Regions from separate parts of the Clostridium kluyveri DSM 555 genome, predicted to be linked through region 2. Evidence: a T-box and tRNA genes for the amino acid it is inferred to sense, from the RefSeq annotation. Region 2 holds a T-box; the other holds one or more tRNA genes.
What was found. The T-box of region 2 lies ahead of thrS (threonine--tRNA ligase). A T-box ahead of a tRNA ligase gene usually reads a tRNA of that ligase, here a tRNA-Thr.
Positions count from the first base shown of each region.

Region 1: it has a tRNA-Thr gene. The T-box ahead of thrS (threonine--tRNA ligase) is inferred to sense a tRNA for this amino acid. The anticodon was not compared.

Region 1 is NC_009706.1:189,483-204,761, forward strand. Features, by position in the region: gene CKL_RS00975 (PIN/TRAM domain-containing protein) at 1-995, shown strand, start outside; gene ispD (2-C-methyl-D-erythritol 4-phosphate cytidylyltransferase) at 985-1,680, shown strand; gene cysS (cysteine--tRNA ligase) at 1,893-3,290, shown strand; gene CKL_RS00990 (Mini-ribonuclease 3) at 3,324-3,749, shown strand; gene rlmB (23S rRNA (guanosine(2251)-2'-O)-methyltransferase RlmB) at 3,782-4,600, shown strand; gene CKL_RS01000 (NYN domain-containing protein) at 4,597-5,109, shown strand; gene sigH (RNA polymerase sporulation sigma factor SigH) at 5,193-5,825, shown strand; tRNA gene CKL_RS01010 (tRNA-Gly) at 6,047-6,121, shown strand; tRNA gene CKL_RS01015 (tRNA-Thr) at 6,131-6,206, shown strand; gene tuf (elongation factor Tu) at 6,295-7,488, shown strand; gene rpmG (50S ribosomal protein L33) at 7,722-7,871, shown strand; gene secE (preprotein translocase subunit SecE) at 7,915-8,145, shown strand; gene nusG (transcription termination/antitermination protein NusG) at 8,194-8,715, shown strand; gene rplK (50S ribosomal protein L11) at 8,797-9,222, shown strand; gene rplA (50S ribosomal protein L1) at 9,281-9,970, shown strand; ribosomal protein L10 leader region at 10,009-10,137, shown strand; gene rplJ (50S ribosomal protein L10) at 10,138-10,683, shown strand; gene rplL (50S ribosomal protein L7/L12) at 10,714-11,085, shown strand; gene rpoB (DNA-directed RNA polymerase subunit beta) at 11,379-15,083, shown strand; gene rpoC (DNA-directed RNA polymerase subunit beta') at 15,101-15,279, shown strand, end outside.
Region 2 is NC_009706.1:3,267,221-3,282,499, forward strand. Features, by position in the region: gene rplT (50S ribosomal protein L20) at 1-307, opposite strand, end outside; gene rpmI (50S ribosomal protein L35) at 337-534, opposite strand; ribosomal protein L20 leader region at 588-723, opposite strand; gene thrS (threonine--tRNA ligase) at 790-2,703, opposite strand; T-box leader at 2,997-3,234, opposite strand; gene ytxC (putative sporulation protein YtxC) at 3,302-4,201, opposite strand; tRNA gene CKL_RS15570 (tRNA-Val) at 4,460-4,535, shown strand; tRNA gene CKL_RS15575 (tRNA-Asp) at 4,540-4,616, shown strand; tRNA gene CKL_RS15580 (tRNA-Phe) at 4,620-4,695, shown strand; tRNA gene CKL_RS15585 (tRNA-Gly) at 4,701-4,775, shown strand; tRNA gene CKL_RS15590 (tRNA-Cys) at 4,783-4,856, shown strand; gene CKL_RS15595 (MASE3 domain-containing protein) at 5,281-7,518, opposite strand; gene CKL_RS15600 (pyridoxal phosphate-dependent aminotransferase) at 7,998-9,158, shown strand; gene dapB (4-hydroxy-tetrahydrodipicolinate reductase) at 9,239-9,991, opposite strand; gene dapA (4-hydroxy-tetrahydrodipicolinate synthase) at 10,136-11,017, opposite strand; gene CKL_RS15615 (aspartate-semialdehyde dehydrogenase) at 11,073-12,059, opposite strand; gene CKL_RS15620 (alpha/beta-type small acid-soluble spore protein) at 12,364-12,633, shown strand; gene CKL_RS15625 (class I SAM-dependent DNA methyltransferase) at 12,770-13,513, shown strand; gene hslO (Hsp33 family molecular chaperone HslO) at 13,605-14,492, shown strand; gene dapD (2,3,4,5-tetrahydropyridine-2,6-dicarboxylate N-acetyltransferase) at 14,610-15,279, shown strand, end outside.

The DNA of each region.
Region 1 (15,279 bases), 890 kb from region 2:
TCTTATTTTTAATTTTATTAACTTTGTTTTTTGGAATTATATTATTTTTAATATCACCTTGGATTAATTCAGTTATTATGAAGATTATGGATTATATTGAAAAAAATATTCAAAAACTTCCTGCAACAGAAATACTATTAGGAGTGGTAGGAGCGTTAATAGGCCTTCTTATATCATCAGTATTTCTCAATTTATTGGCGAAGGTGCCTATTGTAGGAGCTATGTTAGCAGTGGTGGTAGCTATACTTATGGCTGCTCTGGGAGCTAATATAGCCATAAGAAAGAGAGAAGAACTTATGTCCTTGCTATATAATATAGGGTATAGGAGAGTTCAAGGAATTAATAAAGACAAGAAAGTTAAAGATGAGTGTGAACAAAAGGTATATCCTAAGGTTTTGGATACTTCTGTAATAATAGATGGCAGAATATTTGATATATGTCAAACTGGATTTGTTGAAGGACCATTAATAATTCCAGATTTTGTATTAGCAGAATTGAGACATATAGCAGATTCTTCAGATGGATTAAAGAGAACCAGAGGAAGAAGGGGACTGGATGTATTAAATAAAATACAAAAAGAACTAAACATTGATGTCCAAATATATGAAAAAGACTTTCCTAACATTGCTGAAGTGGATAGTAAACTTTTGAAGCTTTCACAGGTGTTAAATGGCAAGGTAGTAACAAATGATTATAATTTAAATAAGGTTGCGGAATTTCAGGGAGTACCGGTACTGAATATAAATGAACTTGCTAATGCAGTAAAACCTGTGGTACTTCCTGGAGAAGAAATGAATGTTCAGATAATTAAAGATGGAAAAGAATCAGGACAGGGTATAGCTTATTTAGATGATGGTACCATGATAGTTATAGAGGGAGGAAAAAAGTCTATAGGAGAAACAAAAGATGTAGTAGTAACATCTGTACTACAAACTGCAGCGGGAAGAATGATATTTGCAAAACAAAAAGAGGAGTTACAACCTTATGAAAAGTAACTATGCCGTCATTGTAGCTGCAGGTAAGGGAAAAAGAATGAAAATGCCAATTAATAAACAATTTATTTGTATTCAAGGTAAACCAATATTGTATTATTCTATTAGTGTATTTTCAAAAAATCCATTAGTGGATAAAATTGTATTAGTATGTGCTGAAGATGAAATTGAATATTGTAAACAAGAGATAGTTAAAAAGTATAATTTTGACAAAGTGGTTAAAATAGTTAGCGGAGGAAAGGAACGGCAGCATTCGGTGTTTAATGCATTAAAAGTGTTGGAGAATTGCAGCGTAGTTTTAATTCATGATGGAGCAAGACCATTTGTTACAGATAGGATAATTGAAGATGGAATAAAATATTCTAATATGTATGGGGCTTGTGCCTGTGGAGTTGTACCTAAAGATACCATAAAGATTAAAGGCAAAGAAGGATTTAGTTATAAAACGTTGGTAAGGAAGGAATTATTTATAGTTCAAACGCCCCAGTGTTTTGACTATAATTTAATTTATGATTGCCATAAGAAACTTGCAAACAATAAAGTTCAAGTTACTGATGATACTACAGTAGCGGAATACTTTGGAAATATGGTTTATTTATATGAAGGAAGTTATGATAATATAAAGATAACTACACCTGAAGATTTAATTATAGCAGAAAATATATTTAAAACACATAAATATATATAAATTTAAGATGGAACCTTGCAGTTTTATGTACTTAATATAAGCTGCAGGTTCTGTTTATATTAAAGAATAATGGACAGTATATGAATGGGGCTTAAATAAGTTCTAATAATGTGATAAAATATTTAAGGAATTAAAATTAAACATTTTATGATATTAATTATATGATATTAGTAGATGGTATACGGATAAGACTAAGGGAGGTATAAAGGTTAGTGAGAATTTTTAATACAATGACTAGAAGAAAAGAAGAATTTGTTCCTTTGATTCCAGGAGAAATAAAAATGTATGTATGTGGCCCTACAGTGTACAATTTTTTCCATATAGGTAATGCCAGAACTTTTGTTGTGTTTGATACTGTAAGGCGATATTTTGAATATAAAGGTTATAAGGTAAATTTTGTACAAAATTTTACTGACATAGATGATAAAATGATAAAGAAAGCAAATGATGAGAACATAACTGTACAGCAGCTTGGAGATAGATTTATAGATGAATATTACAGGGATGCAGATGCTTTAAATATAAAAAGAGCTACAGTAAATCCAAGGGCTACACTTTATATATCTAAGATAATTGAGTTTATACAGGATTTAATAGATAAAGGTTATGCTTATTCAGTAGATGGTGATGTATATTTTAATGCAAAAAAGTTTAATAATTATGGCAAGCTTTCAGGACAAAATATTGAACAACTTCAATCAGGAGCTAGAATAGATATAGATGAAAGAAAAAAAAATCCTATGGATTTTGCAGTTTGGAAGAGTGAAAAGAAAGGGGAACCTTCATGGGAAAGTCCTTGGGGAATGGGAAGGCCTGGGTGGCACATAGAGTGTTCTTGTATGGCGTATAATATATTAGGTGAAACTATAGACATACATGCAGGAGGTTCTGATTTGAAATTTCCACATCATGAAAATGAGATAGCTCAAAGTGAGGGTAGAACAGGCAAAGTGTTTGCTAAGTATTGGATGCATTCTGCATTTGTAAATATAAATAATCAGAAAATGTCTAAATCCTTAAATAATTTCTTTACTACACGAGAAATCTTGGATAAATATGAACCAGACGTTATAAGGTTATTTATGTTATCCGGTCATTATAGGACTCCTATAAATTTTAGTATTGAACTTTTAGATTCTACTAAATCAGCATTAGATAGAATTTGTAATTCAATTATAAATTTAGAAGAACTTTCAAGTAAAGTTAAGAATGATGGAATATTGGATAGTGAAATAAAATATAAAGAACATTTAAATAGTTACAAACAACGATATATAGAGAAGATGGATGATGACTTTAATACTGCAGATGCTATATCAGTGATTTTTGATTTAATAAGAGATATAAATACTAATATAGATGAAAATTCATCTATGGAAATAATTAAATATTCACTTGCTCTAATAAGAGAATTAGGTTCTCCTCTTGGAATACTTCAGAAGTCTAAAAGGGGAAGTATAGAAACAGAAGTTGAACTTTTAATAGAAAAAAGACAAAAAGCTAGAAAGGATAAGAATTGGGCATTAGCAGATAAAATAAGAGATGATTTAAAAGATAAAGGAATAATTTTAGAAGACACTTCAGATGGAGTAAGGTGGAAAAGGGTATAATTTATTTATGTAACTTAAATCAGGAGAAATTAAATGGAAAGTAATTTATTGAAAATAAAATTTGATAAGGTAGATATTAGGCAATTGAATCCCCTTACACTTGCATTTGTAGGAGATGCTGTATATGATGTACTTGTTAGAACTTATTTAATAAATAAGTTTCAAAGTATATCTGTTCATAATCTCCATGTTAAAGCCATAAAGTTTGTAAAGGCTCATTCTCAAAGTGAAATTATAAAGAGATTGGAAAAGCAATTATCAGAGGAGGAGCTTTATTTTTTTAAAAGAGGAAGAAATGCTAAATCTGGAACAGTTCCTAAAAATGCAGATATACAAGAATATAGATTTGCAACGGGATTTGAAACTTTGATAGGTTTTTTATATTTAACTGGTGAAGTGGATAGATTAAATTACCTATTCGAATTTATAATCACTTTGAATGATAAGGGTGAATTTTAGGATAAAAAATGATTAAATTAAAAGGTAGAGATATGAAAAATAAGTATAATGTTTTAAGGCATAAAAACAAAATAGAAAATTTGAAAAGTGAGCCCCAATTTAGGGAAGATTTAATTGAAGGAAGAAATTCAGTTATGGAAGCTTTAAATTCCAACAATGTAACTATAGAGCAAATTTTTGTATTAGATGGAAATATGTCAGGCTCCATAAATACCATATTTGCAATTGCTAAGGAAAAACATATAGTTGTAAAAAAAGTGGATAAAAGAAAGCTAGATAGAATTTCTCAAACAGGAGTACATCAAGGGGTAATTGCAAAAGTGATCCCTTATAAATACTGTGAATTGGAAGATATACTGGATTATGCCTCAGAAAGAGGAGAATCTCCTTTTATAATTATATTAGATGAGATACAAGATCCTCATAATTTTGGAGCTATAATAAGAACTGCAGAGGTATCTGGAGTTCATGGAATTATAATACCTAAAAGGAGAAATGTTGGTATAACTCCTACGGTATATAAGTCTTCTGCTGGAGCAGTGGAATATATGAAAATATGTAAAGTTACAAATTTAAATACTATAATAGAAAAACTAAAAAAAGAGAATATATGGATATATGGGGCCGACATGACGGGGGAAAACTATTGCTTTGATGTTGATTTTAACAGTTCCATAGCTTTAATCATAGGAAGTGAAGGAAAAGGAATATCAAAGCTGACCAAGCAAAAATGTGATAAGTTAGTGAAGATACCTATGATGGGTAATATATCCTCCTTGAATGCTTCTGTAGCAGCAGGTATGTTAATGTACGAAATACTAAAGCAAAAAATAAAAAGTGATAGAAATTGAGAATTATTTTTGTAGATGGATATAATGTAATAAATAGTTGGCCTGAATTAAATGATATAAAAAATTATAGTTTTGAAGCTGCAAGACAGCAACTTATAGAAACTGTAAGTAATTATGCAGCTTATAAAGGATATAGTATTTTTATAGTATTTGATGCCCATATGGTGGTAGGAAGCTTGGAAAAAAGGGAAAAAGTCAGCGAAAATGTTGAGGTGATATTTACCAAAGAAAATGAAACAGCAGATTCTTTTATAGAGAAAACGGTCAATAGAATAGGACGGAGAAGTGAAGTATTTGTGGTAACTTCTGATTCTTTAGAACAACAAATAACATTTCAAAGAGGAGCTGTGAGAATGTCTTCTATTGAATTTTATCATGAAGTTAAGCAGATAGAATCAAAAATAAAAAGCAAAATTGAGAAAAAATATTCTAAACAAAAACATACTTTGGAGGATAGAATAGCAAAGGATATGCTGGAAAAACTTGAAAAAATTCGCAAAAGTCGTTAAAATCTATTGACTATAAATTTAATTTTAATGTATAATTAACTTATGTTCTTTATATTTGTTTTGGAGGGGATATCTTGGTGGATATGGGTTATAATGGTAAGAAAATTTCCTCCTTTGAAGAAAAATTGGATGAGGAAGTAGTTATTCAAGCAAAAGAAGGAGATGTAAGAGCTCAAGAATACATGATAAATAAATATGAAAATTTTGTTAAATCCAAAGCAAAATCCTATTTCTTAATTGGAGCAGACAAAGAAGATATTTATCAAGAAGGTATGATAGGGCTTTATAAAGCAATAAGGGATTTTAAAACAGATAAATTATCGTCCTTTAAAGCTTTTGCTGAACTCTGTGTGACACGTCAAATAATAACAGCCATAAAAACTGCTACCAGACAAAAGCATATTCCATTGAATACGTATGTTTCTTTAAACAAACCTATATATGATGAAGAATCTGATAGAACCTTATTGGATGTTTTATCGGAAGCTAAAGTTGCAGATCCAGAAGAATTAATAATTAGTAGAGAAGAGTTAAAGCATATACATAACGAGATAGGTGAGGTGCTGTCTAGTTTGGAAATGGAAGTTCTTATGTCTTATTTAGATGGTAAATCTTATCAGGAGATTGCTTGTGATTTGGATAGACATGCTAAATCCATAGATAATGCTTTGCAAAGGGTTAAAAGAAAGTTAGAAAAATGCTTAATTAATAAATAGGCAGGATAAATGCATGTTAAAGAATAAGTGCTGATTTTTTAATATATTTATAATCTTTGTATATATTTATTAAATTTTAAAATAGTCTAGAATCAAAGGGTAATAAATTTCATGTGTTTGTCCTGAATAAATAGAAAATACATATTGACAAAAAAATATACTTGTATTAAAATTGATAATCGGTATGTAGCGTTTATTGGTATTAAAGACAAAGGTTTTAGGCGGGAGTAGTTCAGTGGTAGAACACCAGCTTCCCAAGCTGGCTGTCGCGGGTTCGAGTCCCGTCTTCCGCTCCAATTAAAATTGCCCATGTAGCTCAGTAGGCAGAGCGTCACCTTGGTAAGGTGGAGGTCACCAGTTCAATCCTGGTCATGGGCTCCAATTTATATGGTAATTTTATGAAGTTCTTACAACACACCAGGATGAGTTTACTTAAATAAAATGTGTAACAAACAAGGAGGAAGAAGTAATGTCAAAAGAAAAGTTTGAGAGAACAAAACCACATGTAAACATAGGAACAATAGGACACGTAGACCACGGCAAGACAACATTGACAGCAGCAATAACAATGGTATTAGCAAAAGAAGGTAAAGCATCAGCAACAAAGTATGATGAAATAGATAAGGCACCGGAGGAAAAAGAAAGAGGAATAACAATAAATACAGCACATGTAGAATATGAGACAGAAGTTAGACACTATGCACATGTAGATTGTCCAGGGCATGCAGACTATGTAAAGAACATGATAACAGGGGCAGCACAAATGGACGGAGCAATACTTGTAGTAAGCGCAGCAGATGGTCCAATGCCGCAGACAAGAGAGCATATACTACTGGCAAGTAGGGTAGGGGTACAGTATATAGTAGTATTTTTAAATAAATCAGACCAGGTAGATGATCCTGAATTAATAGAATTAGTAGAAATGGAAGTAAGGGAATTATTAAGTGAATATGGATTCCCAGGAGACGATGTTCCAATAATAGTAGGAAGTGCATTGAAGGTAATTGAGAACCCAGAGGATGCAGAAGCAACTAAATGTATATATGAATTAATGGAAGCAGTAGATACTTATATACCAACTCCAGAGAGACCAGTAGATAAACCATTCTTAATGCCAATAGAAGATGTATTCACAATAACAGGAAGAGGAACAGTAGCTACAGGAAGAGTAGAAAGTGGAGTGCTTAAGATAGGAGACGAAGTAGAGATAGTAGGATTAAAGGAAGAGAAGAAGAAGACAGTATGTACTGGAGTAGAAATGTTTAGAAAGCTTCTAGATCAGGCTATGGCAGGAGATAATATAGGAGCATTATTAAGAGGAATACAGAGAGAAGAAATAGAGAGAGGACAGGTATTATCAAAGCCTGGTTCAGTAAAGCCGCATAAGAAATTTGTAGGTCAGGTGTATGTATTAAAGAAAGAAGAAGGCGGAAGACACACACCATTTTTCAATGGATATAGACCACAGTTTTATTTCAGAACAACAGATGTAACAGGGTCAATATCATTACCAGAGGGAGTAGAAATGGTAATGCCAGGAGATCATATAGATATGAATGTAGAACTTATAACACCTGTTGCAATGCATGAAGGATTGAGATTTGCAATAAGAGAAGGCGGCAGAACAGTTGGTTCAGGTGTTGTTACTACAGTGTCTGAATAAGTGTGTTAAGGACTGGGTTCTAGACCTAGTCCTTTTGAAAGTGTAGATTAGTATTCTTTATAGTAAACTTCACCTGAACCCAAGAATCACCTGATAATTTTCAATAGCATTGACATAAAAACTAAGTTGTGATAAATTGTTTAAGTAATGTATTAAGTTAAAGGTGAATTTTTAGTTGAACATAGAGTATATATGAACTTATATTTACACTTTACCTGGGAGGTGTTAAAGAAATGAGAGTAAAAGTGATATTAGCATGTACAGAATGTAAACAGAGAAACTATAACACAATGAAGAATAAAAAGAATAATCCCAATAGATTAGAAATAAAAAAATATTGTCCATTTTGTAATAAGCATACAGTTCATAAACAGACTAAATAATATTTAAGATGCACAGGTTAAAAATTTTGAGGATGTGAACGAAATGTCTGCACGTGATAACGCCAAAAAAGTTGATAGGCAAGTTACGCCTGAAGGGGGATTCTTTAATTTTTTTAAAGGATTAGTGGTGGAATTTAAAAGGATAACTTGGGCCTCTAAAGAAGATGTAAAGAAAGCAACAATAGCTGTTATTGCATTTTGTTGTATTTATGTAGTGATTGTTGCGGTGATAGATTTTGGGTTGAACTCTTTAGTTAAAACTATTTTAAAATAAGAAAGAATAAGGAGGTAAGGGATAAGATACTATTCTGTCCCTAAAGTTATGGCAGATAAAGCTAAGTGGTATGTAGTTCATACATATTCTGGTTATGAAAATAAAGTTAAAATGAATCTTGAAAAAACTATAGAAAACAGAGAACTATATGATTGTATAGATGATGTTCAGGTGCCTATGGAAGAACAAGTTGAAATTAAAGATGGAAAAAAGAAAATAACGTTAAAAAAAATATTTCCAGGATATGTTTTAGTGCACATGATAATGACTGATGATTCTTGGTATGTAGTTAGAAATACTAGGGGAGTTACAGGGTTTGTTGGACCTGGATCTAAACCTGTACCTCTTACTGATGAAGAAGTAAAAGATATGGGCATTAATGAAAAACTTGTAAATGTAGATATATTAGTAGGAGAAAATGTAAAGGTAAGGTCTGGACCACTAGAGAACTTCTTAGCTGTCATTCAAGAGATAAATATTGAAAAAAGAAAAGTTAAAGCTTTAGTTAATATGTTTGGCAGGGAAACTCCTGTTGAGCTTGATTTTAATCAAATAGAAAAAATAGAATAATGTATAAAATTTAAATTTTAAAAAATAAGTGGTATAAAATAGATTTCTTATATAACCACATTATAGGAGGTGTATATATTTATGGCTAAAAAAGTAGTGGGAATGATAAAACTTCAGCTTCCAGCAGGAAAAGCGACTCCAGCTCCACCAGTAGGTCCGGCCCTTGGGCAACATGGAGTAAATATTATGGGCTTCTGTAAGGAATTTAATGCTAAAACTGTCAAACAAGAAGGATTAATAATTCCAGTAGTAATTACTGTATATCAAGATAGATCATTTAGTTTTGTATTGAAAACTCCACCTGCAGCAGTGTTACTTAAAAAAGCAGCAGGAATAGAAAGTGGTTCTGGTGTACCGAATAAAACTAAGGTTGCTAAAGTTACTGAAGAACAAGTTAAACAAATTGCTGAAACTAAAATGGTAGATTTAAATGCTTCATCTGTTGAAACTGCTATGAAAATGATAGCAGGAACTGCAAGAAGTATGGGAATAACTATAGAAGGATAATTAATTGAAGTGTAGTGGAAGGTGTAATGCCGTTATTACCACAAGGGAGGAATTGAAATTGGGAAAAAAATACAAAGAGAGTACTAAGCTTATTGACAGAAAAACACTCTATACACCTTTAGAAGCAATGGAGCTTGCATTAAAAACAGCAAAAGCTAATTTTGATGAAACTATAGAGTTATCGATAAAGCTTGGAGTAGATCCAAGACATGCAGATCAACAGGTGAGAGGAGCCGTAGTTCTTCCTCATGGAACTGGTAAAAAAGTTAGGGTTTTGGTATTAGCTAAAGGAGATAGAATTAAGGAAGCAGAGGATGCTGGAGCTGACTATGTAGGAGCAGAAGAATATGTTGAAAAGATTCAGAAGGAAAATTGGTTTGATTTTGATGTAGTAGTGGCAACTCCAGACATGATGGGAGTGGTAGGAAGATTAGGTAGAATATTGGGACCTAAAGGATTAATGCCAAATCCAAAATCAGGTACGGTTACTTTTGATGTGGCAAAAGCTATTCAAGAAATTAAAGCTGGTAAGGTTGAATATAGAGTAGATAAAACATCTATTGTTCATGTACCTATAGGAAAAAAATCTTTTGAAGTACAAAAGCTTTTAGATAATTTTCGTGTGCTAATGGAAGCTATAATAAAAGCCAAACCATCAGCTGCTAAGGGACAATATTTAAAGTCTGTGGCAGTTTCAAGTACTATGGGACCTGGCATAAAAATAAATTCAGTTAAGGTTTTGGAATAATATTGACATAAATAGTCAGTTTATATATAATGTTAAAAGTTGAATAAGTATATTTTCCTTAGACAATAGGTGCAAAATGCGTAACGGTAAAACCAACCTATCCAGGATTCCAATATAAAGTAAAGGTGGTCTCTCTGTGTCTATAGGGAGGCTTTTGATTTTTATATATGCTTAAAGCAATATATTCTAGACCGTTAGGAGGTGGTTATAAAGTGAGCCAAAATAAAGCGTTAAAGCAAGCTAAAGTTGAAGAAATTAAAGATAAAATGGAGAAAGCAGAGAGTATAATATTTGCTAAATACCAAGGATTAACTGTGGAAGAAGATACTAATCTTAGAAAAGAGTTAAGAGAATCAGGTGTAGAATATAAAGTTTATAAAAATACATTATCTATAAGAGCTGCAAAAGAATTAGGCTTTGATAAACTAGAAGATATTTTTGTGGGTCCAGTGTCAATAGCCTTTGGATATGATGAACCTACTACACCAGCAAGAATTCTTAATGACTTCTCAAAAAAATATAAAGCACTAGAATTAAAGGGTGGAGTTGTACAGGGAGAAATATTTGATGTAGATAAGGTTAAACAACTTGCTACTATACCGTCAAAAGAAGTTCTTATTGGAAAATTACTTGGAAGTTTCAAGGCTCCATTGTCAAATTTCGTATACTTATTGAGTGCAATTGAAGAAAAGAAAAAATCAGAAGAAGCTTAATTTTAGAAAAATTTTGGAGGTGTCTATAATATGAGTAAAGAAGAAATCATTCAAGCTATAAAAGGAATGAGTGTTTTAGAGTTAAATGAATTGGTAAAAGCATGTGAGGAAGAATTTGGCGTAAGCGCTGCGGCTCCAGTAGCAGTAGCTGGTGGTGCAGCAGCTGGCGGCGGAGATGCAGCAGAAGAAAAAACAGAATTTGACGTAGTTCTTAAGGCATCAGGTTCAGAAAAAATAAAAGTTATAAAAGCAGTTAGAGAAGTAACAGGATTAGGATTAAAAGAAGCTAAGGCTTTAGTTGATGGAGCACCTAAACCGTTAAAGGAAGCTGTAAGTAAAGAAGATGCTGAGGCTATAAAGGCTAAATTTGAAGAAATTGGCGCTGAAATAGAATTGAAGTAAAAATTAATAATATGTTATAAAAGAGGTGCTTTAATACAAAGTACCTCTTTAATAGTTTTAATAAATTTTGGAATTTTGTCATTGACAATACTTTTATACTGTGATAAAATAATAAATCGCATTGATTAGTTATGAATTTAAGTTCCAATGCTTTAAAATTTAACATAATTTGAATTAATTATAATAAATAGGGTATAATATTTTGATGGCAGTTAATAAATCCATAAACATACATATTAAATAAATGTTGGTGTTTTTGGTTATTTTTAGTTTATACGAGGGGTGAAAAATCAATGGTACATCCTGTCCGAGTTGGTAAAAGAACGCGAATGAGTTTTTCTAGGCTTAAGGAAATAGGCCATATGCCTAATTTGATTGAAGTTCAATTAGATTCCTATAACTGGTTTTTAAAAGAAGGACTTCAAGAAGTATTTGAGGACATTAATCCTATTCAAGATTATACGGCAAATCTTAATTTAGAGTTTGTAGGGTATAAGTTGGATATGGATAATATTAAGTATTCTGTGGAAGAATGTAAAGAAAGAGATTCTACTTATGCAGCACCTTTAAAGGTAAAGGTGAGATTACTTAATAAGGAAACTGGTGAAGTTAAAGAACAAGAAGTTTTTATGGGAGATTTTCCTCTTATGACAGAGCAAGGGACGTTCATAATTAATGGGGCTGAAAGGGTTATAGTTAGCCAACTTGTTAGATCACCAGGTGTATATTATGATGTGTCGGTTGATAAAACTGGTAAAAATCTTTTTTCTTCAACTGTAATACCTAACAGGGGCGCCTGGCTAGAATATGAAACTGACTCTAATAATATAATATATGTCAGAATAGATAAAACAAGAAAATTACCTATAACTATTCTTGTTAGAGCCATGGGCCATGGAACAGATACAGAAATTACTAATTTTTTTGGAGAGGATGAAAGATTAAAGGCTACAATTGAGAAGGACAATACTAAAACCCACGAAGAAGCCTTACTTGAAATATACAAAAGATTAAGACCAGGAGAACCGCCTACAGTAGATAGTGCACGGTCACTTATTGAATCTTTATTTTTTGATCCAAAAAGATATGATCTTTCAAGAGTAGGAAGATATAAATTTAACAAGAAACTATCGCTTCATCTTAGAATTGTGAATCAAATATCCACTGGAGATGTAGTGAACCCAGAAACAGGGGAAATACTTGTTCAAAAGGGTGAGAAGATAGATAGAGAGAAGGCAGTTCAGATTCAGCAGTGTGGAATAAATTCGGTAGATATTGAAATTGAAGATACCACATTGAGGGTTATAGGTAATAATTTTGTAAATATAAATAATTTTATTGATTTTAATATAGATGATTTAAACATAAAGGAAAGTGTATACTATCCTGCCCTAAAACAAATTTTAGATAATTACAGTAGCGAAGAAAGTATTAGGGAGCAAATAAAGAAAAATATTCATAATTTGATTCCAAAACATATAATTAGAGATGATATATATGCTACTGTCAGTTATGAATTAGGATTGGCTTATGGAGTGGGGCATACGGATGATATAGATCATCTTGGAAATAGAAGGCTTAGATCTGTAGGCGAATTACTACAAAATCAATTTAGGATAGGTCTTTCAAGAATGGAAAGAGTAGTTAAAGAGAGGATGACTATACAAGATCAAGAGGTAATAACACCTCAAGCTTTAATAAATATAAGGCCAGTAGCTGCATCTATAAAGGAATTTTTTGGAAGTTCTCAGCTTTCTCAATTTATGGATCAAACTAATCCCTTATCAGAACTTACACATAAGAGAAGATTATCAGCTCTGGGACCTGGTGGACTTTCTAGGGAAAGAGCTGGCTTTGAAGTTAGGGATGTTCATCATTCTCATTATGGAAGAATGTGTCCTATAGAAACACCAGAAGGACCTAACATAGGACTTATTAATTCTTTGGCTACTTATGCTAAAGTCAACGAATATGGTTTTATAGAAACACCATACAGAAAAGTAAATAAAAAAGAGAAAATAGTTACAAATGAAATTGTGTATATGACTGCAGATGAAGAAGATGAGTATTTAATAGGAAGGGCAAATGAACCTATTGACGAAAATGGTAAGTTTGTAGATAGTAAAATTACAGTTAGAGATAAAGAAGATGTTATTGTAGTACCTGCTGAAGATGTTGATTATATGGATTTATCTCCAAGACAATTGGTTTCTGTTGCCACTGCTATGATACCATTCCTTGAAAATGATGATGCTAGCCGTGCTCTTATGGGATCAAATATGCAAAGGCAAGCAGTTCCACTTTTGAAACCTCAGGCTCCTGTAGTAGGAACAGGGATTGAATATAAAGCAGCGGTAGACTCAGGGGTGCTTCCTAAAGCTAGAAATGCAGGGGTAGTATCTTATGTGTGTGCTAATGAAATAAGAGTTAGAAGGGATTCAGATGGGGGAACTGATATTTACAGGCTTCTTAAATTTCAAAGATCTAACCAAGGTACATGTATAAATCAGAGGCCTATAGTTGAAAAAGGGGAAATAGTTCAACAAGGAACAGTTCTTGCTGATGGACCTTCTACTGATTTGGGAGAAATAGCACTTGGAAAAAATATCAGAATGGGTTTTACAACTTGGGAAGGATATAACTATGAAGATGCTATGCTTATATCAGAGGAACTTGTAAAAAAAGATGTATTTACATCAATTCACATAGAGGAATATGAATCAGAAGCTAGAGATACAAAGTTAGGTCCAGAAGAAATTACAAGGGATATACCTAATGTAGGAGAAGATGCATTAAAAGATATAGATGATAGAGGAATTATAAAAATAGGAGCTGAGGTTAGAGCAGGGGATATACTAGTGGGTAAAGTGACACCTAAGGGAGAAACCGAGCTTACAGCAGAAGAGAGGCTTTTAAGAGCTATATTTGGAGAGAAGGCTAGAGAAGTTAGAGATACTTCACTTAGAGTACCTCATGGAGAAGCAGGTATAATTGTAGATGTAAAAGTATTTACAAGAAAAAATGGAGATGAGCTTTCACCAGGAGTTAATAAACTAGTTAGATGTTATATAGCTCAAAAAAGAAAAATATCAGTAGGAGATAAAATGGCAGGAAGGCATGGTAACAAAGGTGTTATATCAAGAGTATTGCCAGAGGAAGATATGCCTTTTTTACCAGATGGGAGACCTCTTGAAATATGTTTAAATCCGCTTGGAGTACCTTCCCGTATGAATATAGGGCAAGTACTTGAAGTTCATTTGGGATGGGCTGCTAGTGAATTGGGGTGGCATATAGCAACTCCTGTATTTGATGGAGCCACAGAAGAAGATATTATAGAATGTTTGAAGAAAGCAGGATATAGGGAAGATGGAAAAACCATCCTATATGATGGGAGAACGGGAGAACCTTTTAATAGACCTGTAACAGTAGGATATATGTATATTTTAAAACTAGCTCATTTAGTTGATGACAAAATTCATGCCCGATCTACGGGACCTTACTCTTTAGTAACTCAACAACCACTAGGTGGTAAAGCTCAATTTGGAGGTCAAAGATTTGGTGAAATGGAAGTTTGGGCATTAGAAGCCTATGGGGCTGCTCATACCCTCCAAGAAATACTGACGGTTAAATCAGATGATGTAGTTGGAAGAGTGAAAACTTATGAAGCAATTGTAAAAGGTGAGAATATACCTGAACCAGGTGTTCCAGAATCTTTTAAAGTACTTATAAAAGAGCTTCAAGCTTTGTGCTTGGATGTGAAGGTATTAAACGATGATAATCAGGAAATTAAATTAAAAGAGTCTGTAGATGAAGAAATAGAAAATTTAGATGTAAATATAGAAGGAAATGAGGACTTTGTTTTATCATCTCAAGATAACGATTATGAAGAACCAGAAGAAAATGATGAGGAAGATGAATTAAATCTGGATTATGATGATTTGACTTTGGATGATTTGAAAGATGATCTAAAAATAGAAGATTTTAATGATGAACATTAGGAAGGGAGGATGTACCCTTGTTTGAATTAAATAACTTTGATGCACTTCAAATAGGCTTAGCTTCAACAGAAAAAATAAGAGAATGGTCGAGAGGTGAGGTAAAGAAACCCGAAACAATAAATTATAGGACTCTAAAGCCAGAGAGAGATGGTTTATTTTGTGAAAGGATCTTTGGACCTCAAAAGGATTGGGAATG
Region 2 (15,279 bases):
GATCATTTATAGCTATTTCTGAAAGCATTTTTCTATTTATATTAATACCTGCAGTTTTTATTCCGTTCATAAATTTAGAATAAGACAACCCATTTATTCTAGCTGCAGCATTTATTCTTACTATCCAAAGTTTTCTAAAATCCCTTTTCTTTAGCTTTCTTCCCACATAAGCATTTCTTAAAGCCCTTATAACACTTTCGTTAGCAGTTTTAAATAATTTACTCTTACCGCCATAATAGCCCTTTGCAAGTTTTAATATTTTTCTATGATGTTTACGGGCATTTACCGCCCTTTTTACTCTTGCCATAATAAAAACCTCCTTTTAGAATTATTCAGTTACACATAAGGTAATAGTTTTTTCATTACTTTCTCCTGAGTCTCTGAAACATATGCTGTTTTTCTAAGATTTCTTTTAGTCTTTCTACTCTTCTTTGTCAATATATGACTTTTAAAAGCTTGTGCTCTCTTTAATTTACCTGTTCCCGTAAGTTTAAATCTTTTAGCCACACTTTTTTTAGTCTTCATTTTTGGCATAATAAATTCCTCCTCTCAATGATGCTTTTCCTACTTATAAATAAACTTATTGTTACACATAAAAAAAGCGGCCTAAAGCCGCTCTTAAATACATCCCATAGCAAAGAATCTTTATAATAAAAAATTCTTATAAACACAACCTTACTAGCTTTGCTGTAAGGTGAGAAACGGCTGTTTCTTCTTAACGTTTTACATTATACTATTTTTATCGACTGCAGTCAATGTATAATTTTTGGCATTTTCTAAAAAATCCAATTATACATGACTTATTTTTTTATCTATTTCTTCTTTAAGCTTTAATATAAAATCTTCCAAGGACATAGCTCCTATATCCCCTTCTTTTCTACTTCTTACAGATATATTTTTATCTTTCATTTCCTTATCCCCTAAAATAATCATGTAAGGAACCTTATGCATCTGTGCTTCTCTTATTTTATATCCTATTTTTTCATTTCTAATATCACATTCCACTCGTATATTATTTTCTTTCAACGTCTTAGCTACTTCTGCCACATAATCTGCCTGGGCATCGGTAATATTCATAACCTGAACCTGCACAGGAGCAATCCATGCAGGGAATGCTCCTGCATAATGTTCTATGAGAATACCTATAAATCTTTCTATAGATCCAAATACTACCCTGTGTATCATAACAGGCCTGTGCTTTTCCCCATCTGCCCCTATATAATTTAGATCAAATTTTTCAGGCATCTGAAAATCCAACTGCACAGTTCCACACTGCCAGGTTCTTCCTATGCAATCCTTTAAGTGAAAATCTATTTTAGGACCATAAAAAGCTCCATCTCCCTCATTAATCTTATAGTCAAGTCCTACCATTTTCAATGCATTTTTCAATCCCTCTGTTGCAGCTTCCCAATCTTCATCACTTCCCATAGAATCCTCAGGCCTTGTGGAAAGTTCAACAAAATACTCAAAACCAAATATTTTATAAAAATTATCTATAAGATCTATTACCTTTATTATTTCATCTGCAATATCATCCTTAGTAACAAATATATGAGCATCATCCTGAGTAAAACATCGTACTCTCATAAGACCATGTAGTGCACCGGATTTCTCATGTCTGTGAACTACACCCATTTCAGCATATCTTTTAGGAAGATCCCTATAGGATCTTATATCATTTTTGTACACAAGTATTGACCCTGGACAATTCATAGGTTTTATAGCATAATTTCCATCATCTATTTTAGTAAAATACATATTTTCCTTATAATGATCCCAGTGTCCTGATCTATGCCATAATTCCTCATTTAATATGATGGGAGTCATTATTTCGCTGTAATCTGCCTTGTAGTGCATTTCTCTCCAAAAATTTTGCAGGGTATTTCTAATTACCATTCCCTTTGGATGAAAGAACGGAAATCCTGGTCCTTCTTCATGTATACTGAATAAATCCAATTCTTTGCCTAATTTTCTATGATCCCTTTTTTTCGCCTCTTCCATTAATTTAAGATAATCCTGAAGATCACTTTTCTTTTCAAATACAGTACCATATATTCTTTGAAGCATTTTATTATTTTCATTTCCCCTCCAGTAAGCCCCTGCTATAGAAAGGAGCTTTACAGCTTTAGCTCTTCCTGTAGAAGGTACATGAGGACCTGCACAGAGATCTACAAAATCACCCTGTTTATAGAAAGATATTATTGAATCCTCTGGTAAATCTTTTATTAATTCCACTTTGTAGGGTTCATTCTTCTCTTCCATAAACTTTATAGCTTCTTCTCTTGGAAGTTCAAATCTTTCCAATTTTATATTTTCCTTAATTATTTCATTCATTTTACCTTCGATTTTTTCAAGCAATTCAGGAGTAAAGGAAAATTCAGCATCCACATCGTAATAAAATCCTGAATCTATGGCTGGTCCTATAGCAAGCTTAACTTCTGGATATAATCTCTTTATGGCTTGGGCAAGTATATGAGAAGCTGTATGTCTCAATATCTTCTTTCCTTCCTCATCCTCAAAGGTTAAGATTTCAACTTTACAATCTTTATTAATTTTATAATTGAGTTCTACAACTTTACCATCTACTACAGCTCCCAATGCCTTTTTGGATAAAGAAATACTTAGTTTTGCTGCAATATCAATTACTTTTAGTCCTTTTTCCACTTCTATTTCTTTACCATTTTTTAAACTTATTTTTATCACACTTATTCCTCCTTCAAACAGCCCTTTTGTATTTTAACTTTTGAATAAATTATTATATCAAGTGATTCTTAGGTTTAGGTGGAGTTTGCTTGTAAGGAATGCCTTTCTCCATCTGAACTTTATTAACAGTATTCTTAGTGTTTTTAGAACTTAGAATACGTTATCCTTTAGGGGAAGAACTTATCCAGGGGCGTAGCAGTGCTTATCCCCCACTTTAAAGAAGATGGGGGTGTTAGCTAATTGCAGCCTTCGGATAAATAAAATTGAGCAAATAAAAAAACTCTTCCCTAAAACAATGGGACGAGTTTTACCGTGGTTCCACCCAAATTAATAGCACCACACTTTATATAAAGTATATCTTAAATGCTACCATCTCTATATCCTTAACGCAGGCTAACGGAAATACTTACTAAATTTCAGTATACAACTCCAAGGTGGTCTTTAATAAATTTTACTTGAAGGATATTTCAGCTTACAATCCTTCTCTCTTAAAGCAAATAATCTATCTACTTTCCTCTTCATAGTCTTTATTTCTATTTTCAATCATTATATTATTCTAAAATTATTATGTCAATATAAAAATAGAAGTTTTTATATTCTATACCCTGTTTAAATTATTTTTTATAAGCCTGCAAGTTTTGCAATCATCACAAAATTTAACCCTATGTGTAAAAACATTTTTTATAGTATCTATTAATTCTTTGTTCTTACAATTATGGGCACAATGTATTACTATATTTTCAGGTGAATTCGTTATAAGTGCACTTATTAGAATATCATCTAAATCGGTATTGTCATTATATTTTAATTCCGTTAAGTCTTTAAAAAAACTATCTGTTATATCCTCTTCCTGCTCATTATTTATAATGTATTTTCCATCATTTGAGATAATTATATTCAAATAGTTCATTTTGCTTTCCTGAATTTCTACAAAATATTTTAAAAGCTTTATAAACTCATTATATTCTTTTTCGGCCATGTATTTTTCTACTACCCGATCAATAATTGTTTCTAAATCCTCTAGAAGTTCTTTCATTCTAAAGGTTATAAATCCCTCTATATTTATTTCCCTATTTTCATTTATACATCCGCATATTTTATCTATTATATCATTTTTTTTATTTATATAATAAATAGAATCTTCATCTTTGATTTCCATTTCTCCCCTCAATACTTTTAAACCCTCTTTTTTAATTCCTTCTAATTCTTCATATCTCAAAAAAAAGTATGCGTCAGATAAAAAGGCTGCCATATCCTTTTTACAAAATTCATCTATTATTATGTTATATATAATAGTGGCAGCATGTATATCAAATATATTGTTAAGTTTATTGTTAATTTCTCTATCACAAAATATTTTAAGGAAGTGAGTATTACACTCAATACTTTCATATATTCCAATAAGTATATCTTTGTGTTTAAAATATTCTTTTATCTCTCTTATTCCCTGCATTATACGATCTCTTTCTTTGTTATATACTATGGTTAACAACAGCATTTATTCACACTCCCTTCCAAAGTAGTATATGTCTAAACAAAATCTCTATTCAATTTTCTGCTGTCAAATATCGACAGTAATAATTTTTAAGATTAAATCATATTATATTAAGAGATTGCCTAACTTTCATAGATGAAATTCATCCAATTTTTTAATATAACTTCTGATTTTAGTAATATATTAAAAAATTATAATAAAGTATTGACAATATGTAGATGTGAATATATAATATTATTTGTCACGTAACAAAAGTTTTACGGGCGCATAGCTCAGCTGGGAGAGCATCTGCCTTACAAGCAGAGGGTCACAGGTTCGAGCCCTGTTGTGCCCACCATTACGGCCCAGTGGCTCAGCTGGTTAGAGTGCCGGCCTGTCACGCCGGAGGTCGAGGGTTCAAGTCCCTTCTGGGTCGCCATTTGGCCAGATAGCTCAGTCGGTAGAGCAGAGGACTGAAAATCCTCGTGTCCCTGGTTCGATTCCTGGTCTGGCCACCAGTTTTGCGGGAGTGGCTCAGTGGTAGAGCGTCACCTTGCCAAGGTGAACGTCGCGGGTTCAAATCCCGTCTTCCGCTCCAACAATATGGCGCTATAGCCAAGTGGTAAGGCAGAGGTCTGCAAAACCTTTATCCCCAGTTCAAATCTGGGTGGCGCCTCCAATTATATAACAATGGTTTAAAAAGCAGCCTATATAATAACTTCTTACAAGTTAGTCATATAGGCTGCTTTTATTTGGTTCTAAAACCTTTAATTTTCCTCATCATTTACTACTTCAATAATTGTGTTATTTCCAATTATATAATCACTTTTTATATTATGCACATGGCAATTTTCCTTTATTGTATTTTTTATATGTTTTTCTCCACTTCATGGTCTCATAATATCTCGTATTTTCATTTTTATCTTCCTTTCACTTGATAAGCACAATTTTTGCCTCATTATTGCATTATTGAAATAATATTTTCCTTAATTTTCTCCATTGATGTTACTCTATAAAAATTTTCTTGTTATAAATAAAGACTTCCTATGATTCTTATTTTATCATAGAAAACCTTAGGTTTTTTATTTAAGTAATCTCTTTACTCACACTAATTCTTCTTCCTCATCCTCAAACATACAAGGTAAAATTATAGTAAAAGTTGTCCCAACATTTAATTCACTTTTTATCTCAATCCTTCCTTTATGTTCACTGATTATTTGAAAACAAGAACTCAGCCCTAAGCCAGTTCCATTCTTTTTGGTAGTGAAAAACGGAGTTCCAAGCTTAGAAATAATTTCTTTGGGTATACCTGCTCCATTGTCAGTTATTCCTACATATATTTCATTAGTGAACTCATCGATATCAGTTTGAATCTTTAAAACTGGCTGTTCTACATTCTCCATTGCTTCAATTGCATTTTTACATATATTTAAAATTACTTGCCTAATTCTCACTTGGTCACACATTAAATACCGTTCATCATGATTAAATTTAAATTCAATATTTATTCCTTTTATCAATGATGAGGTCTGAAGCAAATTCTTAACTGAACTCAGCAAATCATATACTGACACTTCCTCAACAGCAATATTGGCTGGTTTTGCTAAAGTTAAAAAATCGCTCATAATTCTATTGATCTCATCAGTATCCATTTTGATTCTTTTAGCACATTCATTTATTTTCACATCATCTGAGTAAAGCTCAATTAACTGACAAGAACCATTTATTGTAGTTAAAAAATTTCTCGTATCATGAACTATACTGGCCCCCATTTGCCCCAACAATGCCAGTTTTTCTTGATTTATTAATCTCTCTTGATTATTCTTCAGTTCAGTAACATCCTGCATTACAGATATTATTCCAATCTTCTTATTTTCAACATTATATATAGGCGATACCTGTCCAGTTATCTTCCTTTTGATACCTTTTATTGAAACTAATGAGGCCTCATAGTATTCATTATACAAATTGCCCCCAAAAAATTTATTTACTATTTCTTCATTATCAAAATTTATCATTTTATTTATCTTAACAAGAGAACTCCCTATAATATCATCCTTATCTAAGTCTATTAGATTTTGAAATGATACATTACAAGCAGTTATAGTACCGTGATTATTTAGTATCATTGCTGGATATAACATAGAATTTAAAATAGTCTCCGTTTGCAAATTTAAATTTTCAATAGCTTGCTCACAGGCAGCTTCTTTTGATATAAACATAACACCATTTTCTATCTTGTGAATATTAACAAGGAGTTTAACTGAATTGCCCTCTAGTGTTTTATATGTTCTAACAATATTATCCATACTTATACCTTTTTCTATTAAACTAATCGGAAACTCATTCTCATCTTCTCTATCAATTTTTTCAATTTTATTTAAAAATTCAGTCATGGTTAACCCTGCTATATCAGCTGACTTACACTGAAGTAACTCTTCAAATTTCTTGTTTGCAAAAGTTATCCTTAGATCCTCATCATATGTATGGATTGCCAGTGGAATGGCATTTAGTATATCTCTTAATTGTTTGTTCATTTCATCCAGCTTTAAGTAGGGATAATCCATCTCTGTTTTTACTATACCTTTAAATAGACATATATAATATGTTACCTTTAAAACATGTCCATAAGCCATCACAAAGTCTGTGAACGTTTTATACGTGGTAAAGCAAATTTCAGCAGATATAAATAACAGAATTGTAATGGCAATGTATTTGTATGTAAATGTATCCTTATTACTCATTTTGCCTTTTAAATTCCATGCTGCAGCAATTAATATAAATATTATACAGTATTCAAATAATATTTTAATATTAGTTACCCCATTTGAAGTATATAGTATTGGAAAAAGATTTTTATGAAAAAATATGATATATGATATACCAATGGAATAAATAAGTGAACCAGATAGTCCTATCCATTTGTTTATTTTTATTTTAGATAAATTAGTGGTAATAATTAAAAGTAAAATTGCTTCGGTAATTCTGCTAACAATCCAAAACCTAAGTGATAAATCAAAGTAATTCTTTGGTAAAAATCCTAAAGCGTTAAAATAGAAAGTGTGCAAAACATCAAAAATTGCTATTGCTAGGAAACCCAATGCTATAATTTGATTTTTAACAGAATTGCTATAGTATCTACACCATACTACCAGAAATAAATTAGCCGCTATAATTATACACACTAGTTCCATAGATGAATGAAAAATCCCATTATATTGTTGCCACGTTGGAAACACAAGATGTGTAACTACATTAGAAAAAAGCAAAATAGTAATTGATTGGATTAAAACAACAGAAAACTGTTTCTCTTTTAGTTTTTCTAACATTATTCTAATCATCGTTATTTATCTCCCATCCTATAACATTGTCTTACATAATTATACCACCATATGAACATTGTGGGAATATGTATACAATTTAGGATAACAACTTGGAATATGTTACTTGTTTACTCCTATTTTTAACTATGTTATAATTTTAACATGATACTATACTACAAAATGGCTGAAAATAAATATTATCAACCTTTTTAGCAAGATATACAACTTATAGAACCTTTATCTCCAGTTCAAATCTGGATAAGATCTCCTTTAATGAGCAAGATTCTAAAATGATTTTTAGAATCTTGCTTATTATTTCGCTGCCATGTAAATTTAAGAATCACTTCACTCTTCAAAACAAATATTTGAGAATAAACAATCCGTAAAATATGCCATAAATTATAAATTACTAGTTTATTTTATGGAACTTAAAATATATAATATAAACTAGTAATAATCAGTAAATTAATTTAATTATATAGATTGGACGTGAGAAATTGAATACCCTTTTAAAAAATTCCATATCAGAAAATGTTAAAAATATAGAAATATCAGGCATTAGAAAATTTTATAATAAAGTTGCCCTTTACCCAGGGGCCATATCTTTAACTTTAGGCCAACCTGATTTTAATGTACCTGAAAAAATTAAGATTGCCATGATAAAAGCTATTGAACAAAATAAAACCACATACACACAAAATGCAGGAATATTGGAACTTAGAAGAGAAATATCCAATTATCTTGAAAATTTAAACATATTTTATGATCCAGAAGAAATATGCATCACTGTAGGTGGCAGTGAAGCACTTATGGATACCTTTACTGCTCTTATAAATCCCGGAGACAAGGTATTGATACCCACACCTGCCTATCCTGCTTATGAAAGCTGTGTAAGTATTTTAGGAGGTACTGTAATAAATCATAACTTAAAAGAAGACTTTTCCATAAATTTTGATGAACTAAAAAAAATACTAGAAAATGAAAAACCTAAAATGATAGTTTTATCTTATCCTTCTAATCCTACTGGTGCTGTACTGTCTGAAGAAGATAATAAAAAACTTTTTAATTTATTATGTAAACATGATATCATTGTTGTAAGTGATGAAATGTATGCCTGCCTGTGTTTTAAAGAAAATTATTATTCCATTGCTCAATATGAAAAGATACGAAATAAAGTTATATTAATAGGCGGGTTTTCTAAAATGTTTTCCATGACGGGACTTAGAGTAGGATATGTATGTGCCCACCCATCAATTATGGATGAGATAATGAAAGTACATCAATATAATGTGTCCTGTGCTCCTTCTGTGGCCCAATGGGGTGCCTATGAGGGACTTGTAAACTGTATGGAAGATGTAATCTACATGAAAGATCAATTCATAAAAAGAAGGGATTATGTTTATACCAAATTAAAATCCCTAGGTTTTGATACAAATTTACCTGAAGGGGCTTTCTACATATTCCCCTCTATAAAGACCTTTTCTATGCGCAGTGAAGAATTTTGTGAAAAACTTTTAAAGGAGGCCGGTGTTGCCATTGTTCCTGGCTCTGCTTTTGGCTCAGGTGGAGAAGGACATGTTAGAATATCCTATGCATACAGCATGAATAAACTCAAGTTATGTATGGAAAAGCTAGACAACTGGATAAACTCTTTTTAATGGTTAAGAGTTAAGAGCAGTGAGTTAAGAATTGCGGAAGAAAATCATCCACAACTCTTAACTATTAACTTTAAATCTTATTATTTACCACCAATTACATCGTCCATTGAATAGAAACCCTTTTCTCTATTAAACATAAACTCACATGCTTTCAGGGCCCCTACTGCAAAAACTTCCCTAGAAATAGCAGTATGCTTGATTTCTATGGTTTCTCCCTGTCCTGCAAATATAACATCATGTTCTCCTACTATGCTTCCTCCTCTTATAGCATGTATACCTATCTCATTATGGGTTCTCTTCTTAATACCCTCTCTTCCATTTACAAAATCTAATTTTTCCTCAATAGAATCTTTTATGGTATTTCCAAGAAGCAGTGCAGTTCCGCTTGGAGAATCCACTTTTTGATTATGGTGTTTTTCTATTATCTCTATATCAAAATTTTTATATAAAACTGCACTCATGTTTTTTAATATCTTATTTACCATATTTACACCTATGGACATATTAGCTGACCTGAACATAGGAATGTATTTGGAAGCTTCATTAATTTTTTCAAGCTGTTCTTCACTATATCCTGTAGTGCACAGTATAACTCCTATATTCTTTTCTTTAGCATATTTTAAAATGGAATCCAAAGCCTCAGGCCTTGAAAAGTCCAATATCACATCTCCTTCTATATTACACTTAGTTATATCTGAAAATACAGGAAATTTAGATTTCACACAGTTTTTATCCACTCCAGCTACTATAGCTAAGCTAGAATAGCTTTCAGCTAAATTAGTTACTACTTTTCCCATTTTGCCATTGCATCCACTTAATATAATTCTAATCATTTATAAACTCCCCTTAAAAATTATTTGATACACTTTAAATTTAATAATTTCATAACTTCAACGTGAAAGAAATCAATCTTTCACGTTAAAATTTAAAAAATAATCTTCCGTTTTTATAATAATCTAAATAAATAAAATTTTATTTTATTTTAAAAGACCATAATTTTTAAGTTCTGTTTTTAAAACTTCTAAATTTGCCTGTGACATATCACAGAGTGGAAGTCTGAGTTTTCCTGCATTCATTCCTAAAATATTCATGGCAGTTTTTACAGGTATAGGATTTGTTTCTATAAACATGGCTTTATTCAATGCAAAAGAATCCAATTGTATTTTCAATGCTTCCTCTGTCTTGCCTTCTAAAAATAATTTGCACATATTATGCATATCCTTTGGAATAATATTTGCAAGTACCGATATAACACCTATTCCTCCTACCGAAAGTATAGGAATTACTTGATCGTCATTTCCAGAATATATATCAATCCTATCCCTGCATAAGGCTTTCATCTGGGCAATCTGACTTATATCTCCGCTGGCCTCTTTAATAGCAGCAATATTTTCTATCTCACATAATTCTTTAAGGGTCTTAGGCTGTACATTCATGCCTGTTCTTCCCGGAACATTGTATACTACTATAGGAACCTTTACTCCAGAAGCCACTGCTTTAAAATGTTCTATCAATCCTTTTTGAGTAGTTTTGTTATAGTATGGAGTAATTACCAACAGTCCATCTACTCCTACACTTTCTGCCCATTTACTCATATCTACAGATGATTGAGTGCAATTATTACCTGTTCCTGCAATAACTGGTATTCGGTTTTTCACTACGTCTACAGTGAGTTTTATAGCATCTTTCCTCTCCTGTTCTGTCATTGTGGAAGCTTCTCCAGTAGTCCCACAAATTATTATAGCATCTGTCCCTGATTCAATATGCCACTCTAATAATTCTTCAAGTTTTTTTAAGTCCACACCCTTATCATTAAATGGAGTAACTATGGCAACTCCTGAACCCTTGAATAAACTCATAAAAACACCTCATTTTTTTATTTTAAAATATTTATAAAAATATTTATTTCTTATATTATTTAATTAAACATTCTGCTATTTGAACCGCATTAGTAGCAGCGCCTTTTCTTATATTATCTGCTACAACCCATAAATTTAATCCAGAATCCAAACTAAAGTCTCTTCTTATTCTTCCTACGTACACTTCATTATTACCCGCTGCATCTATAGGCATTGGGTACTCACCATTTTGCACGTCATCCTTTAATACAATTCCTTTACATTCTTTATATAAGTTGAATATATCTTCTAATTCAAAATCTTTTTTAAGTTCTATATTTATACTCTCACTGTGTCCGTACACTACTGGAACTCTAACTGTAGTAGCAGTGATCTTTAGAGTATCATCATGTAATATTTTTTTAGTTTCATTTATCATTTTCATTTCTTCTTTTGTATAACCATTTTCTAAAAAAGTATCTATGTGCGGAATTACATTACCTGCTATAGGAAAAGGAAACTTTTTAGGTGGATTCCCTTTGTATCCTTCTATTAAATCATTATATCCTCCTACTCCGGCACCAGATACAGCCTGATATGTAGAGTATATAATCCTTTTTATACCATATTTATCATAAAGGGGTTTAATTGGCACTAAAGCTTGTATTGTAGAACAATTAGGATTTGCGATTATTCCCTTATTCCATTTTATATCTTCTGGATTTACTTCTGGAACAACTAAAGGTATATCCTTATCCATTCTCCATGCACTACTATTATCTACAACCACTGCTCCATACTTTGAGAACACGGGAGCAAATTCAAGACTTGTACTTCCACCTGCGGAAAAAAGAGCAATATCTATTTTTTTGTTTTTAATATTATCTTCTTTCAATTCCTCTACCACATAATCTTTACCGCTAAACTTCAATACTTTCCCATCAGATTTAGCTGATGCATATAAATATAAATTTTTTACAGGGAAATTTCGCTCTTCCAGCACTTCAAGAAACTTTCTTCCCACCATTCCAGTACATCCAACTACCGCTAAATTGCAACTCATGTTAATTCCTCCTAAAAACTTTATATGATGTTATTACCATTAAAATAAATTTTAAATATTTATATCTTATATAACATTTTACACTAAACTCTTGAAATATGTTAATAAAAATAAATATTATTTAGAATAAAAAATAACACATATTCAATATAATTTCTATAATATATGTCATATAATATTCATATGTGTTTATCTATTGAAAGAAAATAATCTAAAATCTTTCATAAAGCTCTCTAGCTCTTATGTATAAATCTCACTTTTGAGGTAAAAATAATTTATAGTAAAAGTGGGGGAGGATATAAAAATGGCAAAAACACCGCTTAAAAAAATTATAAAAGCTAAACTAAAATCACATAAAGAACTTAGTGAAATAGAAAAATTAAGGGAACAATTAAAATACGAAATAGCAGAAGAATTGGGATTAAAAGAAAAAATCGATACCTATGGATGGAGTGGTTTAACTTCGGAAGAAACAGGAAGAATTGGCGGTATAATGACAAAGAAGAAAAAAGAACTTAATATCCCAAAGAATGAAGTTCTGCTAAATGGCAAAGATAACTTTAAAGATTTATAGTAAAAAATATTACCTTGTATTAAAATATATACTATAATAATATTCATATGTGAAAATTAATTCATTAAAATTTTTATATAAAACACCTTAAAGAAAGGAGTAAAACCTCATCTTACAGGTTTACCATAAGACATAGATGAAATGTTACGAAAAATTTGCCCATATATATGATGATCTAATAAATACTGATATAGATTATAATGTATGGTATGAGAAAATTATAAATTTATGTAAAGAATTAAATATACCCCGAAGAGATTACCTTGATTTAGCCTGTGGAACAGGTAATTTGACAGAAAAATTAGCCCCGCATTTTCAAACTGCCTGGGGCGTAGATTTATCCTACGAAATGCTTACAGAGGCAGATAAAAAACTAAGAAGCAAAGGATTAAAAGTAAATTTGATACGCCAGGATATAAGTGGACTTAACCTAAATAAAAAATTTGCTCTTATAACCTGTTGCCTTGACTCTACAAATTATATACTAGATGAATTAAATCTTAAAAATTACTTTAAAAGTGTATTCAATCATCTAGATTCCAATGGAATGTTCATATTTGATGTAAATTCCCATTATAAAATTACCAATATATTAGGAAATAACACCTATACTTATGATAGTGAAGAGATAACTTATATATGGGAAAATTTTTTAGAAAATGAAATTGTGGACATGTATCTTACTTTTTTTATAAAGGATAAAGAACTATATAGACGATTTGACGAGCACCATAGAGAAAGGGCCTATACCTGTGATTATATCGAAAAAATTCTCACAGATTGTAATTTACATATTATAACTAAACTGGATAATTACCAGGATAAACCCCCTGCCCCTACTTCTTTAAGAATAGTCTATGCAGTAAAAAAGAACATATAGCTGTACTTTTAATCATAAGGAGGTGAAAAGTGGCAATCTCTCCTTCTCACAGAAGAAGGGGCATATTTGCCACGAATTGATGAGATATAAAATACAAGATAAGCTGATACGAGCTACAGCTAAGGACGATAATATTAGAATAATAGCAGCTTCAACTACAAACTTAGTAAATGAAGCTGTTAGAATTCACAACTGTGCTCCTACCGCAGCTGCTGCTTTTGGAAGAATGCTTACCGCAGGCAGTATCATGGGTGCAATGCTAAAGTCTCCCCGAGATAGTTTAACCGTAAAAATATCAGGAAATGGCATAGCTGGAGGCATACTTGTAACTTCCTATGCTGATGCCCATGTAAAAGGATATATTAGAAATCCTTCTGCAGATTTACCTTCAAATGATAAGGGTAAACTGGATGTAGGAGGAATTATAGGTATAGATGGAAATCTCACTGTAATACGAGACATGGGACTGAAAGAACCTTATTCCAGTCAAGTTCCCATACAAACTGGAGAAATAGGAGATGACCTGGCCTACTACTTTACGGTTTCAGAACAAACTCCTTCTGCAGTAGCTCTTGGAGTCTTAGTGGATACAGATTTAACTATCAAGGGTTCAGGAGGTTTTATAATTCAGATGATGCCAGGTGCTGATAATCTATTATCGGATTTGGTGACTTATAGATTACAGGAACTGCCTTCCATATCCCATATGATAGGAGACGGACTAACTATAATTGAAATATTAAACACTGTATTTAAAGATATGGATTTAAGAATATTAGATACACTAAATCCCATCTATAAATGTGATTGTTCCAGAGAGAGGGTGGAAAAAGCACTTATAAGTATAGGTATACAGGATTTAGAAGAAATTTATAAAGATAAAAAGTCTGAAGAATTAAAGTGCAACTTTTGTAATAAATCCTATAAATTTACCAATCAGGAGATAGGAAGCCTCCTTAAAAGTTTGAAAAAAATCTAATCCACTACATTTTTATGGATTAAAAAATATTTATATGTTATAATTTGCTTAAAAAACTGAAAATGCATTAATTCCTATGAAAATTTGATAGATTAAAAATGAAAGGATGATTAATTCATGGAAACAAAATACGATCTTACAGATCCTTACCAGATAGCTAAATACATAAAAGAAGCAAAAAAGTCTACTCCCCTTAAGGTTTACCTCCAAGGCAGCATATCAAGTTGTAATCTAAAAAACATAGAATGTTATGGCAGTAATAATTTTTATGTTCTTTTTGGAGAAAGTGCAGACATATGTAAATTTCTAGATGAAAATAAAAATAAGATTGAACAATTTAGAATAGAACAGGATAGAAGAAATTCTGCTATTCCTCTTATAGATTTAATAAACATAGATGCCAGAATAGAACCTGGTGCTATAATACGGGATAAAGTAAAAATAGGTAAAAATGCCGTTATTATGATGGGAGCGGTAATAAACATAGGTGCAGAAATAGGGGAAGGTACCATGATAGATATGAATGCCGTTGTAGGTGCCAGAGGAAAATTGGGCAAAAATGTTCATCTAGGTGCAGGTGCTGTGGTGGCAGGAGTTCTTGAACCACCTAGCAAGTCACCTTGTGAAATAGGTGATGATGTACTTATAGGCGCTAATTCCGTTATTCTAGAGGGAGTTAAGGTTGGAAAAGGCTCCGTGATTGCCGCAGGCTCAATAGTAATAGAAGATGTACCAGAAGGAGTTGTAGCCGGAGGTACTCCTGCAAGAATACTAAAATCTGTGGATG